DNA from 4 places in the Nonomuraea bangladeshensis genome. Region 3 is predicted to be linked to each of the others. Evidence: riboswitches for the same ligand, from Rfam matches in the RefSeq annotation. Region 3 holds a riboswitch; each other region holds the start of a gene.

Region 1 (3,886 bases), on a different contig from region 3:
GGGGCGGCACCGGCTCGGGACGTGGCACGGCGTCCGCGAGCGCGTCCTCCAGGCGGCGTTCGAGCTCGCGCCGGAAGCCCAGGAGCGACGGCTGCCACTCCCAGCGGTCGTCCACCCCGGCGAAGCCTCGGTAGTGCAGCTCGTAGCAGGCGAACAGGGCGAGCTGCAGGTCGCCGTCCGCCAGGGCCGTGGCGCAGGGGCCGGGGGTCGCCGGCGGCGGGTCCAGGTCGGCGGGCGGCCCGGCGAGGCGTTCGAAGAGCTCGGCGGTGAGGGGGCCGCGGGCGGCGGGCAGGTGCATCCGGCTCCGCTGCCCGGGGCCCTCACGTCCAAACCGGGCGCGCCGGGCAGCGCGGCGGTCGCGGGCCGGGCGCGGCGGGCCCGCGATGATGGGAGGGAAGATCACGATGACAGGAGCCACACATGCAGATCGGTGTCGTCTTCCCGCAGTCCGAGATCGGCGCGGACCCGGGCGCCGTACGCGCCTACGGCCGGCGCGTCGAGGAGCTGGGCTTTCGCCACGTGCTCGCCTACGACCACGTCGTGGGCGCCGACCCGGCCGTGCACCAGGGCTGGAGCGGCCCCTATGACGTGCACACGACCTTCCACGAGCCGATGGTGATGTTCGGCTACCTGGCCGCGCTGACGTCGCTGGAGCTGGTCACCGGCATCATCATCCTGCCGCAGCGGCAGGCGGTGCTGGCCGCCAAGCAGGCCGCCGAGGTCGACCTGCTGACCGGCGGACGCTTCCGCATGGGCGTGGGGCTGGGCTGGAACCACGTCGAGTACGAAGCGCTCGGCGCGGACTTCGGCACCCGCGGCAAGCGGATCGAGGAGCAGGTCGCGCTGATGCGCAGGCTCTGGTGCGAGCAGACGGTCACCTTCGAGGGCGAGCACCACCGGGTGAGCGCCGCCGGGCTCGCGCCGCTGCCGGTGCAGCGGCCGATCCCCGTCTGGTTCGGCGCGCAGTCGCCCCCGGCCTACCGGCGGGCCGGGCGGCTGGCCGACGGCTGGTTCCCCCAGATGTCCCCGGGGCCGGAGCTCGACCAGGCCAAGGCCATGGTCGAGGAGGCCGCCACGCAGGCCGGCCGCGACCCGTCCGGGCTCGGCATGGAGGGCCGGGCGGGGTGGACGGGCGACGCCGAGGCGCTGGTCGACCTCGCCGGGCGTTGGCGGGAGGCGGGCGCGACGCACCTCTCGATCAACACGATGGGGGCGGGCCTCGGCCCGGTCGAGGGACACCTGGAAGCCCTGGAGGAGGCCGCCGCCGCGCTCGGGCTGGGACGCGGCTGAGAGCACACCCGCACGTTACCTTCGCCGCCCGTCATGGGGATTTCGTGACCGGGGAATTACGCAGGTCAGGGGGGTGTTGTACGGTCCAGTGAGCGTGGCCGCGACCTCAGCCTCAGAGCGAGTGACCACCGGGCCGCGCTCGCCCGCGTCCGCCTCGCGGACGCCATGTTCGATCCCACTCCCACCGCGGGCGTCCGATGCCCGCGGCCGCTGAATCCGCCACTGGCGGAACCGGGGACCCGTTCTCGACCGGGGTGAATCGGCACGTCCATGTGCCGTAGGGCAGCTTCCGCACGCCCGAACCCGTCAGCTAACCCGGTAAGCGGCATGGAAGCGCAAAGGAGCAAACCCCTCATGGCCATCAGCCGTTTCATCCGTGCCCCGAAGCTGAACGCCGCCAAGCTGGCGCTGAGCGGCGCCCTCGCCGTCTCCGCCCTGGGCGCCACCGCCGCCGTGACCGCGGCCGCCGACAGCGCCCCCGCGCAGCCCGCGGCCGCCGCCGCCGCCGCCCAGCAGGGCGTCAGCAACCGCGACGCGCGCGTCAACGTCACCGCCCAGCAGGTCCTCGACCTCGCCCGCGCCCAGGTCGGCACGTCCGAGAACGCCGACGGCGGCGGCACCAAGTTCCAGCAGTGGTACGCCGACTCGGCCCGCGCCGGCGAGACCGTCCAGCGCGACGGCGGCAACAGGAACGCCTACCTGAACGCCCCCTGGTGCTCGATGTTCGTCTCCTGGGTCGGCGAGCAGACCGGCGCCCGCACCCAGGTCGGCTGGGACGCCTACACCGTCGCCCACGCCAAGTGGTTCGCCGCCAACGACCGCTGGGGCACCGAGGCCAAGCCCGGCGCCGTGGTGTTCTTCTCCTGGAGCGGCAGCAAGAGCCTGAGCGCCATCAACCACGTCGGTTTCGTCGTCAAGGACAACGGCGACGGCACGATCTCCACGATCGAGGGCAACACCGGCAACGGCAAGGTCGAGGAGCGGGTCCGCCCGACCTCCCAGGTCGTCGGCTACGGCTACCCGAACTACGCCGCCTGACCCGCTCACTCCTCCGGAGGCCAGTTCCTGAGCACCGCGTCGAGGGCGTCGAGAGTCCGCGCCCAGGACACGTCCACCTCGCGCGGGGTGCGGGCGAAGCCGCCCTGCGTCTCCAGGCTGACGAAACCGTGGAAGGTGCTGTGCAGCATGCGCACGGCGTCGGTCTGGGCGGGCTCGGGCAGGTCGTAGCCGCGCAGGATGGCCCGGGTCATCTCGGCGTGCCGGCGGGCGGCGCTGGCGTAGGCGGTCTCGTCGTCGAGCTCGATCTGCCCGGCGGCGTACCGGCCGGGGTGCTCCTTGGCGTAGCCGCGGTAGGCGTCGGCGAAGGCCACCAGCGCGTCCTTGCCGGCGCGGCCGGCGAGGGCGGCGGCGGCCCGCTCGGCGAGCTCGGCGAGGGCGAGGACCGCCACCCGCACCCGGAGCTCCTGGGCGTCCCTGACGTGGGAGTAGAGCGCGGCGGGCTTGACGCCGAACCGGCGGGCGAGCGCCGAGACCGTCAGGTTGTGGAAGCCGAGCTCGTCGGCCAGCTCCGCCGCCGCCCGGGTCAGGCGTTCCGCGGTCAGTCCCGCTCGTGCCACGCGCCCTCCATCACTTAAAGCCTTTAAGCATTTGCATAATAGCATTAAGGAAACTAGCCTCGCCGCTCATGAGACCTCTCACCGAGCGCGAGATCCGCGCGTCCCTCATCAACTGCTCGAAGGGTGAGGCCAAGCGCGCCGGCGTGCCGAAGGACCTGCCCGACCAGCCCTGGGACGACCTCGACTTCCTGGGCTGGCGGGATCCGGGCGCGCCGGAACGCGCGTACCTGGTGGCCGAGCGCGACGGCGCCCTCGTCGGGGTGGCGCTCCGCGTGACCTCGGGCGCGGCCCGCGGCTTCACCGCGCGCAGCATGTGCTCGCTCTGCCTGACCACGCACACCAACGGCGGCGTCGCGCTCATGAGCGCCCGCCGCACCGGCGAGGCGGGCCGCCAGGGCAACTCCGTCGGCCAGTACATGTGCGCCGACCTCGCCTGCTCCCTCTACCTGCGCGGCACGAAGGAGGCCGCGGGCGGCGGCGTCATCGACGAGTCCCTCACCCTGGAGGACAAGCTCGCCCGCACCCGGACGAACCTGTACGCCTTCCTGGACAAGGTGGCCGCGAGAGCCGCATGAGCCGGTCAGACCGCGGGACCGCGCGTGCGGAAGGAGGCGCGGTAGGACTGCGGGGTGACGCCGACGACCCGCTTGAACCGATCGCGGAACGCCGTCGCCGAGGTGAACCCGGCCTGCGCCGCGACCCGCTCGACGCCGTGGTCCGTGGTCTCCAGCAGGAGCTGGGCCCGCCGCACCCGGGCGCGCAGCAGCCACTGCAGCGGCGTGGTTCCGGTCTGCTCGCGGAAGCGGCGGCCGAAGGTGCGCTCGCTCATCCCGGCCCGCGCGGCCATGCCGGCCGGCGTCAGCTCGCCGGCGAGGTTGTCCTCGATCCAGGACAGCACCGGCTCCAGCAGTGAGCCGCGCGGCGCCGGCGGCCGGGCGTGCGTGACGAACTGCGCCTGCCCGCCCTCGCGTTCCAGCGGC
Region 2 (3,886 bases), 830 kb from region 3:
CATCGTGGACGAGGCCGCGCTCTACTCCGCGATCAAGGAGGGCCGCGTCGCGGGCGCCGGCCTCGACGTCTTCGCCAAGGAGCCCTGCACCGACAGCCCGCTGTTCGAGCTCGACCAGGTCGTCGTCACGCCGCACCTCGGCGCCTCCACCCACGAGGCCCAGGAGAAGGCCGGCACCCAGGTCGCGCGGAGCGTGAAGCTGGCGCTCGCGGGCGAGTTCGTGCCGGACGCGGTCAACGTCCAGGGCGGCGCCGTGGCCGAGGACGTCAAGCCGGGCCTGCCGCTGGCCGAGAAGCTGGGCCGGGTGTTCACCGCGCTGGCCGGCGAGGTCGCCACCAAGCTCGACGTCGAGGTGCGCGGCGAGATCGCCTCCCAGGACGTGCGGGTCATCGAGCTGGCCGCGCTCAAGGGCGTCTTCGCCGACGTCATCGAGGAGCAGGTCACCTACGTCAACGCGCCGCTGCTGGCCAAGGACCGCGGCGTCGCCGTCGAGCTGATCACCAGCTCCGAGAGCCCCGACTGGCGCAACGTGGTGACCGTCCGTGGCGTGCTGGCCGACGGCCGCCAGGTCTCGGTGTCGGGCACGCTGTCCGGTCCCCGCCAGATCACCAAGATCGTCGAGGTCAACGGCTACGAGATGGAGATCGAGCCGACGGCGCACCTCGCGTTCTTCACCTACGCCGACCGTCCCGGCATCGTCGGCGTGGTCGGCCGCCTGCTCGGCGAGCACGGCGTCAACATCGCCTCCATGCAGGTGGCCCGCGACGTCAAGGGCGGCAAGGCGCTCATCGCGCTGACCGTCGACTCGGCGATCCCGGCCGACATCGTCGACCAGATCGTGGCCGAGATCGGCGCCGAGAGCGGCCGTTCTGTGGACCTGGAGGACTGACACTCCCCGCCTCGCGCGAAAGGCCGCCGCCCGGATCGGGCGGCGGCCTTTTCGTCGTCTCAGCTGTCTCAGCATGCGGGATGCTAGGACATCCAACGAGATTCCTCGGTTAACGTGGAAGCACATGCGCCAGGTGCTCGTACTCATTACCTGCCGCGGCGAGGCCTGTTAGGGCAGGTCGGCGACTCGCCGCGGTGAACGGCGTCGCGTCGGCCGGTAAGTCCCTCCCGTCAGTAACGCCTCCTCGCGAAACGAGTTGACGATCATGTACGAGATGTACGCCTGGAACCGTGCGGAAGACCACAAGGACGAGGCCGCCGAGGCCCTGCAGACCGCGCTGGACCGCCGCGACAACGGCGGCGCCCCGCAGGAGTCCGGCCGGTAGGGCCCCGGCTCGCACATCAGGGACGTCGGTCAGAGCACCGACGCGACGGGCATGGGCGGTGCCGGCTCCTCCTGCCGCTCCGCCCACTCCCGCACGCCCTTGCGGTCGGGCCGGACGCCGCCGACGAAGACGCTTCTGCGCCAGCTCGACAGCTTCTCCTCCTTGATGACGTCGCCGGTGCGGGGCGCGTGCACCATGTAGCCGGGCCGGGAGATCATCCCGACGTGGCCGAGGTTGCTGAAGAAGACCAGGTCGCCGGGCTTGAGGTGGTTCCAGGAGACCTTCTTGTCGAATGCCGCGTACTGGTCGGCGGCGACGCGGGGCAGCTGGATCCCCGCCTTCTGGTACGCCCGGAGCATGAGGCCCGAGCAGTCGTAACCGCCCCTGCCGGTCCCGCCCCATAGGTACGGGATGCCCTGTTTTTTCAGGGCGAAGTTCAGTGCGATCTTCCAGGCGGGCCTGCTCTGCCGATCCCGGATCTTCTTGAGTTCCGGACCGGTGAGCGTGGTGGTGAGTGCGCGCTGGTCGAGGGTTTCGGCCTTGGGCGCGCGGCCGGGGTTGTTCTCGTCGGGGGTGGATGCCTGGGCGGGGGAGGCGAGCACGGCGAGGCCGGTCGCGCCCGCCGCCACGAGAATGGCGATGCGAGACAGGGGACTGTCCTTCCATACGGCCGACCGGGTTAGCTGACGGGCTCGGGCTTGGAAGCAGCCCTACGGCGCATGCCGATTCGCCCCTGGGGGAGAGTGGGTCCCCGGCTCCACGCGAACCGCCGCGTGGATTAGGCAGGGCACGGACGCTAACGAATCAGTCAAAAGATCGCAAACCTTCACAAATCGGACTTTTCTGGAACAGTCCGAAAAATGAGACCGAGTGTTCGTCAGGCGAGACGAGCCGGTAAGGTACCGGCATGGAGTCGCGTAACATCCGCTTGGCCGTCATCCCCGGCGATGGCATCGGCACCGAGGTCGTCACCGAAGGGCTCAAGGTCCTCGAAGCCGTCGGCACGAAGATCGAGCCCACGCACTACGACCTGGGCGCGGCGCGATACCACCGCACCGGCGAGACGCTGCCCGACTCGGTGCTGCAGGAGCTGCGCGGCTACGACGCGATCCTGCTCGGTGCGGTGGGCGACCCCAGCGTGCCGCCGGGCATCCTGGAGCGCGACCTGCTGCTGCGGCTGCGCTTCGAGTTCGACCACTACGTCAACCTGCGCCCGGTCAAGCTCTTCCCCGGCGTCGAGACCCCGCTGGCCGACACCACGGCCGAGGACATCGACATGATCGTGGTCCGCGAGGGCACCGAGGGCCTCTACGCGGGCACCGGCGGCGCCATGCGGCGCGGCACGCCGCACGAGATCGCCACCCAGGAGTCGCTCAACACCGCCCACGGCGTCGAGCGCGTCGTCCGCTACGCCTTCGACAAGGCCCAGAGCCGCCCGCGCAAGAAGCTGACGCTGGTCCACAAGACCAACGTCCTCACCTACGCCGGCGACCTGTGGCAGCGCACGGTCAACCGGGTGGCCGAGGAATACCCCGAGGTCAGCACCGACTACTGCCACATCGACGCGGCGTCGATGTTCTTCGTGACCCAGCCGGGGCGCTTCGACGTCGTCGTCACCGACAACCTGTTCGGCGACATCATCACCGACCTCGGCGCGGCCATCGCGGGCGGCATCGGCCTGGCCGCGAGCGGCAACATCAACCCCGAGCGCACGGCGCCCAGCATGTTCGAGCCGGTGCACGGCAGCGCCCCCGACATCGCGGGCCAGGGCAAGGCCGACCCGACCGCCACCATCCTGTCGGTCGCCATGCTCCTCGACCACCTCGGCCTGAGCGCCGAGGCGGCCAAGGTCGAGCAGGCGGTCGCCGACGACATCGTCGAGCGGCTGACCGGCTGGACCGGCCGCACCACCTCGCAGATCGGCGACGACATCACCGCGCGAGTATCCGGCTAGGGCCGCCTAGCCTCCCCACGCGCCTGGCGGTCCGCACCCGGATCGCCAGGCGCTTTTTGCTGTCCGAAGTGGCCGAATCGCCCAACGGCAGCTTGTCATCCCATATGGCGAGACAATAGGAAGTACTAGCTGCCTTCGGGCAGCACTGCCGCGCTGTAGCGGGTCCACGGACCCTCAGGATTCGGTAGATTTTCGCGAAATCGCAGAGAGAAGGACCATCGTCATGACCATCGCTCAGAAGCTCAGCTTCGACGTGCAGCTATCCGACCACGCTCGCACCGCGGCCGAGCGGGAGCAGGTACTGACGAACCCCGGATTCGGGCAGTCCTTCACCGACCACATGATCATCATCGACTACACCGAGGGGCGCGGCTGGCACGACGCCCGGCTGGCGCCGTACGGGCCGCTCTCGCTCGACCCGGCCACCGCGGTCTTCCACTACGCGCAGGAGCTGTTCGAGGGCCTGAAGGCGTACCGGCAGGCCAACGGCTCCATCGTGATGTTCCGCCCGTACGCCAACGCCGCCCGCTTCAACCGCTCGGCCGCCCGCATGGCCATGCCCGAGCTGCCCGAGGAGACGTTCGTCGAGTCGCTCGAACTCCTCGTCCGCACCGACGAGGAGTGGGTGCCGACCACCGAGGGGCACAGCCTCTACCTG
Region 3 (3,886 bases):
CGCGGTGTCCACTTCCTTGAAGTCGGCGTCGTTGTCGCGGTCCTTGTCCCACAGCTTCGGCACGTCCTCGCCGGCGAGCACCCGGCGGAACCAGGCGCGCTCGACGTTCGCCATGTGCCGTACCAGGCCGAGCAGGGACATCCCGGAGGGCTCGGCGCTGCGCAGGCGCAACTGCTCGTCGGTCAGGCCGGCGCACTTGACCGCGAGGGTGCCGCGGTGCCATTCGAGCCAGTTGTTCAGCACGGTGCGCTCGTCGCCGGTCAGCGGCGGAGGGGTGCGAGGGTCTTCCATATTCCGTTCAGTTCATCGAGATGTGGACGTGGTCGTAGTGGTTCTCGGTGATGCTGCCGCGGTCGGACATCGCGCGCCAGCCGGAGCCCGAGTTGATGCGCTGCTTCCAGATCACGTACTTGACGCCTAGTTTGCTCTGGTTCTGCAGGGCCCAGGCGGCGATGCGGTCGCCCAGGGCGTTGTTGGCCGCGCTGGGCATGGTGCCGCCCGAGCTCATCATGAAGTCGCAGGCGCGGCCGAGCGGGTGCTCGCCGCTGGAGCCGGAGCGGAAGCAGCCCACCGAGAACGGCAGCGCGAAGTTCTTCGTCACCTGCTCGCGCATGAGCCGGGTGCGCGCGGTGATGTTGTCCGAGCCGGCCGGCAGCTCGGGGGCCCAGCTGCCGTCGGAGTTGCGGCCGGTGCCGTACGGGACCAGATCGGCCAGCTTGTCCTTGATGTCGTCGATGACGTCCTCGGCCTCGTCGCGCTGCTCGGCGACCTCGGCCGCGTCCGCGCGGATCTTGACCGCCAGCGCCTCGGCCTCGGCGGCGGCCTTCTTCTTCTCGTCGCGGGCCGTTGCCACGCCCTGCACCAGCGCCTGCTGCTCGGTGGTGAGCTGGTCGAGCACGGCCGCGCTGGCCCCGTCGAGCATGAAGCCAGGCACCGGGGGGTTGCCGTTCTGGTAGCGGAGGCGGGCGAGCTCGGCGACGCGCTGCTCGGAGGCGGCGAGCGTGCGCTCGGCCGTGGCCAGGCGTTCCTTGGCGGTCTCGGCGGTCTCCTGTGCCTTGGCCAGCTCGACGCGCTTGAGGTTGTACTGCTCGATCAGCTTGTCGACCTTGGTGTTGAGCCGCTTGAGCTGGGCGCGGAGCTGTGACTCCGACGGCTTGGGCGCGGCCGCCTGCACAGCGGCCGCCTGCGCAGGGTAAGGCGTCGACAGGAGGACGGCGGCGGCGGTGACGAGACCGATGGCGAAGGGCACGGGGGACGAAGCCGCCACGTACAGGGTTCCTCTCCCTCTGCCGGCCGGGTTAGCTGACGGGTTCGGGCGTGAGAGCGTCCCTACCACCGAAGTGGATTCACCCCAGGTGCGGTGGGTCCCCGGCTCCCGGGCGACGCGCCCGGGATTAGGCGTGCGACGGCTGGTGAGGCCGTTGCTTATGGGGATATTAGTGGTAGATCACAAGTAATGCGACCTTAAGTAGAAATCTATTAGTGATCGAGTTGTGATCGGAGCATGCGTGCCGCCTCCTCCGGCAGCACGTCGTTGACGAAGGCGCCCATCGCCGACTCCGACCCCGCCAGATATTTCAGCTTCTCGGGCGCCCGCCTGATGCTGAACAGCTCAAGCCGCAGGTAGGCGAGGTCCCGCCCCTCGCGCACGGGCGCCTGGTGCCAGGCCGCGATGTACGGCATCACGACCCCGAACAGCCCGTCGAAGGCCCGCAGCACCGAGGTGTAGAGCGGCGCGAACGCGGCCCGCTCCGCCTCCGTCAGCGCCGGCAGGTCCGGCACCTGCCGGTGCGGGTAGACGTGCACCTCGAACGGCCAGCGCGCGGCGGCCGGCACGAACGCCGTCCAGTGCTCGTTGGAGGTCACGACCCGCGTGCCCGCCGCGCGCTCGGCGGCGAGGACGTCGGCGAACAGGTTGCCGGGGCCCTTGTGCCGGGAGGCCGCGCCGAGGTTGAGCTTGGTGCGCGGGGTGACGTACGGGTAGGCGTAGATCTGACCGTGCGGATGCGCGAGCGTGATGCCGATCTCCGAGCCGCGGTTCTCGAAGCAGAACACCTGCTCCACGCCCTCGACGGCGGACAGCTCGGCGGTGCGGTCGGCCCATGCCTCCATGACCAGCTCGACCTGGTCGTCGGAGAGGCGGGAGAAGCTGGAGTCGTGGTCGGAGGTGAAGCAGACGACCTCGCAGCGGCCGGCGCCGGGACGGACCTCGCTCAGGCCGCCCACATCCTCATAGGTGCCGAAATTTCGGGAGAAGGACGGGAAGCGGTTCTCGAACACCACGACGTCGTAGTCGTACGCCGGGATCTCCGTGTCGCGGCCGGGCGCCGACGGGCACAGCGGGCACTCGGCCGCCGTGCCCTTCGGCTGGAACGTACGGGTCTGGCGGTGCCCCGCCATCGCGATCCACTCCTCGGTCAGCGGGTCGTAACGCAGCTCGGAGGCCACCGGCCGGGGGCCGAGCTCGCGCCGGTCCACCGCGCTCCGGTCGGCGTCGTCCCTCCGGTCGAAGTAGATGAGCTCCCGGCCGTCGGCCAGATGGGTGATGGTGCGCTTCACAGCGTGCCCTCTTCCGCGATGATGAGTTCGCCGGCCCGGTCGGCCAGCTCCGTGCGTGCTTCCTCCGGCAGCGCCGCGTCGCTGATGACCACGTCGGCCTCGCTCAGCTCGGCGATGGTGCTGATGCCGACCGTGTTCCACTTGGTGTGGTCGGCGGGCACCACCAGGCGGCCGGCGGCGCTCACCAGCTCCCTGTCGGTCTCGGACTCCAGCAGGTTGGGCGTGGTGAAGCCGGCACGGACGCTCATGCCGTGGACGCCGAGGAAGAGCGTGTCCACGTGCAGGCGGCGGATCGCGGCCACGGCGACCGGGCCCACCAGCGCGTCCGATGGCGTACGGACGCCGCCGGTCAGCACCACCGTGCGGTCGGCACGCGGGTTGCGGTGGAAGACGTCGGCGACGGGGACCGAGTTGGTGATCACGGTCAGCTCGGGCACGGCGATCAGGTGATGGGCGAGGGCCCACGTGGTGGTGCCCGCCGACAGCGCGACTGCGGTGCCCGGCCGGACGAGCTGCGCGGCGCGGCGCGCGATCGCCTGCTTCTCCGGCTGCTGGCGGGCGGACTTGGCGGTGAAGCCCGGCTCCTCGGTCGAACCGGGGCCGAGTGCGGTCGCGCCGCCGTGCACCTTCTCCAGCAGGCCGCGCTCGGCCAGCACCTCGAGGTCGCGGCGGATGGTCATGTCGGAGACGCCGAGCTCGCGTACGAGGTCGGCCACGCGTACGCCGCCGTTGCTGCGTACGCGTTCGAGGATCGCCTGCTGACGCTGCTGTGCGAGCACCCTTGCCCCTTCCAACAGATTCCACCAAATTATGACATGACGATGGTGGGAAATGTTAGTTCGCGTGGATCACTTGCCTGGTCGGCGCGGTGGGAGGACGGTGGGGATCCATGCCGGACCCCGAACGCGGGAGGCGAGCTTCATGGCCAGGCGAGCACGCAAAGGCAAGGCGCGCAAGAAGAAGAAGGCGAACCACGGCAAGCGCCCCACCGCACGTTAGGAACCACCGGGTGGCCGCCTCCTGCGGCCACCCGGCGATCAAGGTCAGGTCGGCAGCTCCGTGAGCGCCTGGTCGATGCGCTCCTGCGGCAGCGTGTAGTCCTCCAGCTCGCCGCCCAGGTGCCGGTCGTAGGCCGCGAGGTCGAAGTGCCCGTGGCCGCACAGCGCGGTCAGGATGACCTTCTCCTCGCCGCTCTCCTTGCAGCGCAACGCCTCCGCGATCGTCTCGGCCAGCGCGTGCGTGGGCTCGGGGGCCGGCACGATGCCCTCGGTACGGGCGAAGCGGACGCCGGCCTCGAAGCACTCGCTCTGGGCTCGGGTGACGGCCT
Region 4 (3,886 bases), on a different contig from region 3:
AGGCCGACCGGCTGCGCGAGCAGCTCAAGGCCGCCCGCGCCGAGAACTCCGACCTGCGGCGCAAGCTCCACGACGCCCGCGAGCGGGCCAAGGCCGCGCTCGCCAGGACCGAGGAGATGGAGCGCGTGGCCGAGGAGGCCCGCACCGCCGCCGTGGCCGCGGGCAGCGCGGGCGAGTCCGAGCTGCGGCGGCTGCGCGAGCGGCTGGCCGACGTCGAGAAGCAGCTGGAAGCCTCGCGCCGGGCCGCCCGCGAGGGCCGCAGCCTGGAGGACGCCCGCATCCGGGTGCTGCTCGACGCCCTGCAGGACGCCTCGGCCGGGCTGCGCAGGGAGCTCGGCCTGCCGGCCACCATCAGCCGGCCCGCCGACTCGGTCGCGGCCCACCCCGGTGAGCGGCCGGGCGTGCGCGGCGTGCCCGCGCGGGCGCTGGCCGACGACGACCCGCAGCTGCTCGACCAGCTCCTCGCGATCCCGCAGATCCACCTCATCATCGACGGCTACAACGTCACCAAGACCGGCTACGGCACGCTCACCCTGGCCGACCAGCGCAACCGCCTCATGACCAACCTCGGCGGGCTGGCCGCGCAGACCAGGGTCGAGGTGACCGTCGTCTTCGACGGGGCCGAGCTCAACGCCCCCGTGCAGGTCGTCGCGCCGCGCGGGGTGCGGGTGCTCTTCAGCGACCCCGGGGAGATCGCCGACGACCTCATCCGGCAGCTCGTCCGGGTCGAGCCGCCGGGGCGGGCCATCGCCGTCGTGTCCTCCGACCGCGAGGTGGCCGAATCGGTGCGGCGGATGGGAGCCAGACCGGTTCCGTCTGCTCTGCTGTTGCGCCGGCTTGGTCGCGCCTAGATTACGAATTTGAGGTTTTACCCGTTGAGGTGAGACCTCACCCGCCACTTCTGTACTATTCGCCCCAGATGTTTACCCTGGGAGGCGACGCAGTGAGGTTTGGCCGGGTACCGGTGGCCGCGGGGATCGCGTTCGGACTGGTGCTTACCCCCACCGGGGCCGCGATCGCCGATCCCAAACCCACGCTCGCTCAGGCCAAGGCCAAGCTGGAGAAGCTCAACGACAAGGCGGACAAGGTCGTCGACCGCTACAACACGGCCACGGAGCGGTACAAGAAGGCGAAGTCCAGCTACACGGACCTCGACAACAGCTACAAGCGCAAGCTGGCCACCGTCGCCGACCTGCGCGCCCAGGTGATCGGCATGGCCGTCGACAGCTACCAGCTCGGCGGCGACGTCACGTCCCTGCCGGGCTTCCTCGGCGCCGACAACCCCGACGACTTCCTCGCCCGCCTCGCGCTGACCGGCCAGATCTCCAAGGAACGGGCCGAGAAGCTGAGCGCCTTCGACCGGGAGAACCGCGGGCTCAAGACCGAGCGGGACAAGGCGGAGAAGGCCCTGGAGACGGCCGACAAGGAGCGCGGCGGGGTCCAGAAGGAACGCGCGGAGATCCTCAAGCTGATCGCCCAGCAGAAGAAGCTGCTGGAGAAGCTGAACGCCTACAACCCGGGCAACCCCAACAGCACCGGCATGAAGTACACCGGCTCCGCGTCGGGCAACGCGGCCTCGGTGCTGCGCTTCGCCTACGCGCAGATCGGCAAGCCGTACGTGTTCGGCGGGACGGGCCCGGGCGGCTACGACTGCTCCGGCCTGACGCAGGCGGCCTGGCGGGCCGCGGGGGTCTCGCTGCCGCGTACGACGTGGCAGCAGTGGGCCTGGGGGGCGAACCGCCGGGTGAGCCTGGACGCGCTGCAGCCCGGGGACCTCATCTTCAGCGAAGGACTGGGGCACGTCAGTATCTACGCGGGCAACGGGCAGATCGTTCACGCGCCGCAGACGGGCGACGTCGTGAAGGTCGTCAAGCTGTCGGCCTACGGGCGGCGGCTCGTGGGCGCCATCCGTCCCTGAGGCCCGTCCGTACGTCCTCCCGCGCCGGCGGCGCGGTGCCCTGTTATCGCAGTGAAAACTGTGACGAAAGTGACAAATCGCCCCTTACTGGGCCCTGTCCCGAGAAGTGTGAGTATGGTCACATTCCGGTAACGGAGCCCGGTCGCCGAGCAGGAGTTTCGATCCTGACTCGGCCCCTTGTCTGATCTTGACAAGCCGCCGTCCGCTTTGCCGATTCGTGAGGTGTCGGCGTAGCTTCTGGCGTCGCGGTGACACGCCATGTCGCCCGCAGAATCCGCCGGTCGCCTCCCGTACATCCCCATGAGAAAAACCTCGACGGGGCGGCGACCTGCCGAATCCGTGCAGCCAGGAGGCACGGAGCCGGGGAACCACCGATCCCCCTCCCTAGGGGATCAGGGGTGAATCGGCGCTGTTCGCACGCGCCGTAGGGCTACTTCCAGGCCCGAATCCGTCAGCTAACCCGGTAGGCGTTCGTGGAAGTCTCAAGGAGAAATCCTGTCTACCTCCCCGCTTAACCCCCGTCTGTCCCGTCTTGCCCTGAGTGGCGCGGCGCTCACCATGACCGTGACGGCCGGAGGTGTGGTCCTCCACGCCCCGGCGGCTCAGGCGGCGACCGCGAGCGACGCGGCCACGACCTCCACGACCTCGGTGCAGACCAGCACGAAGTCGTCGAAGTCCGCCAAGGCCGTCAAGACCGCCAGGTCGGCCAAGGCACGCAAGGTCGCTCGGCAGCAGGCGAAGGCTCACCGGGCCGTCGCCGTGGCCAAGAACCAGATCGGGGACCCGTACCGCTACGGCGGCACCGGCCCCGGCTCGTTCGACTGCTCCGGACTCGTCCAGTACGCCTGGAAGAAGGCCGGAATCAGGCTCCCGCGCGTGGCGAGCAGCCAGTTCGCCCGCACCCGGACGAAGGTCTCCTGGAAGAAGCTCAAGCCAGGCGACCTGATGTTCTTCAACGGGCTCGGCCACGTAGGCATGTACGTCGGCAAGGGCAAGATGATCCACTCGCCCAGGACCGGCGAACGGGTACGTATCGACAAGCTGAGCGGATGGCGCAAATCGTCGTTCGTCGGCGCGGTCCGTCCCGGTATGTGACCACAGCCCCGCCCCGATCCCCGTACGGGATCGGGCGGGGCTGTCGCCTTTTCCCACCCCGGGCACCCGTCCGGCCCGGCTACCATCGGGCATCGTGTCCGACCAGGTGAGCCGACGCCGACGAGCCGCCCCGGCGGCTCTCCTCCTCCTGGTGCCGCTCCTCGCGTTCATCCCGGCCGCGAGCGCGCCGATCGCGGCCGCTCCCGCGCCGCCCGCGGGCGCGCGCGGACTGTGGCCGGGGGAGTCCGTCACCGTCCGTGGGACACGGTCCATGATCATCGCCCCGGCCACGCCCACCTCGTCCGTGTCGCTGGCCGAGCTGGCGCACCTGGCCGACACGGCCGCGCTCCGCGTCGGAACGGTCCTCGGCGAGCCCGTACGCCCCCTCGTGGTCGTCCCCGCCTCCGCCGCCGAGGCGGCCCGCCTGGCCGGGACCGGCCCGATCGAGGGCCTCGCCGCGCTCGCCGACGGCGACCGGGTGCTCGTCGTCCCCGAGGTCTTCGCCCGCCTCAACCCCACCGGCAGGGACGTCGTCCTGGCGCACGAGCTCACCCACGTCGCCGCCGGCACCGACCGCCTCCCCATCTGGCTGTACGAGGGTTTCGCCGACTACGTCGGCTACCGCGACTCGGGACTGCCCGTACGGACGGCCGCCGCCGAACTGGCGGACGAGGTGCGCGCGGGACGCCTGCCCGCCGCACTCCCCGGCCCCGCCGCCTTCGCCGCCGACGGGAGCGACCCGGCGCGGCTCGCACGGGCTTACCAGGAGGCCTGGCTGGCGTGTCGCTTCCTCGCCGACCGCTTCGGCGAGGGGACTCTGGTACGCCTCTACCGTGAGGCCCGGGTGGACGGCGCCGACCGGGCACTCGCCGG

What was found. A riboswitch is a leader RNA that binds a small molecule or an ion and turns the genes downstream of it on or off. The one in region 3 is predicted to bind cyclic di-AMP.
Region 1: another riboswitch for cyclic di-AMP. It lies ahead of ABD292_RS37785 (CHAP domain-containing protein); the one in region 3 lies ahead of ABD292_RS11760 (coiled-coil domain-containing protein).
Region 2: another riboswitch for cyclic di-AMP. It lies ahead of ABD292_RS08230 (C40 family peptidase); the one in region 3 lies ahead of ABD292_RS11760 (coiled-coil domain-containing protein).
Region 4: another riboswitch for cyclic di-AMP. It lies ahead of ABD292_RS34055 (C40 family peptidase); the one in region 3 lies ahead of ABD292_RS11760 (coiled-coil domain-containing protein).

What each region holds. Positions count from the first base shown of each region.
Region 1 covers NZ_BAAAMV010000012.1:108,835-112,720, forward strand. The annotation lists gene ABD292_RS37775 (iron-containing redox enzyme family protein) at 1-403, opposite strand, end outside; gene ABD292_RS37780 (LLM class F420-dependent oxidoreductase) at 421-1,290, shown strand; cyclic di-AMP (ydaO/yuaA leader) riboswitch at 1,489-1,630, shown strand; gene ABD292_RS37785 (CHAP domain-containing protein) at 1,645-2,328, shown strand; gene ABD292_RS37790 (TetR/AcrR family transcriptional regulator) at 2,334-2,906, opposite strand; gene ABD292_RS37795 (FBP domain-containing protein) at 2,975-3,481, shown strand; gene ABD292_RS37800 (GlxA family transcriptional regulator) at 3,487-3,886, opposite strand, start outside.
Region 2 covers NZ_BAAAMV010000003.1:11,708-15,593, forward strand. The annotation lists gene serA (phosphoglycerate dehydrogenase) at 1-889, shown strand, start outside; gene ABD292_RS08230 (C40 family peptidase) at 1,304-1,903, opposite strand; cyclic di-AMP (ydaO/yuaA leader) riboswitch at 1,928-2,069, opposite strand; gene ABD292_RS08235 (3-isopropylmalate dehydrogenase) at 2,182-3,228, shown strand; gene ABD292_RS08240 (branched-chain amino acid aminotransferase) at 3,452-3,886, shown strand, end outside.
Region 3 covers NZ_BAAAMV010000003.1:838,431-842,316, reverse strand. The annotation lists gene ABD292_RS11765 (DinB family protein) at 1-291, opposite strand, end outside; gene ABD292_RS11760 (coiled-coil domain-containing protein) at 299-1,267, opposite strand; cyclic di-AMP (ydaO/yuaA leader) riboswitch at 1,274-1,411, opposite strand; gene galT (galactose-1-phosphate uridylyltransferase) at 1,480-2,559, opposite strand; gene ABD292_RS11750 (DeoR/GlpR family DNA-binding transcription regulator) at 2,556-3,338, opposite strand; gene ABD292_RS48925 (50S ribosomal protein bL37) at 3,481-3,558, shown strand; gene ABD292_RS11745 (TrpB-like pyridoxal phosphate-dependent enzyme) at 3,603-3,886, opposite strand, start outside.
Region 4 covers NZ_BAAAMV010000010.1:308,494-312,379, forward strand. The annotation lists gene ABD292_RS34045 (NYN domain-containing protein) at 1-851, shown strand, start outside; gene ABD292_RS34050 (C40 family peptidase) at 992-1,918, shown strand; cyclic di-AMP (ydaO/yuaA leader) riboswitch at 2,238-2,403, shown strand; gene ABD292_RS34055 (C40 family peptidase) at 2,477-3,013, shown strand; gene ABD292_RS34060 (hypothetical protein) at 3,108-3,886, shown strand, end outside.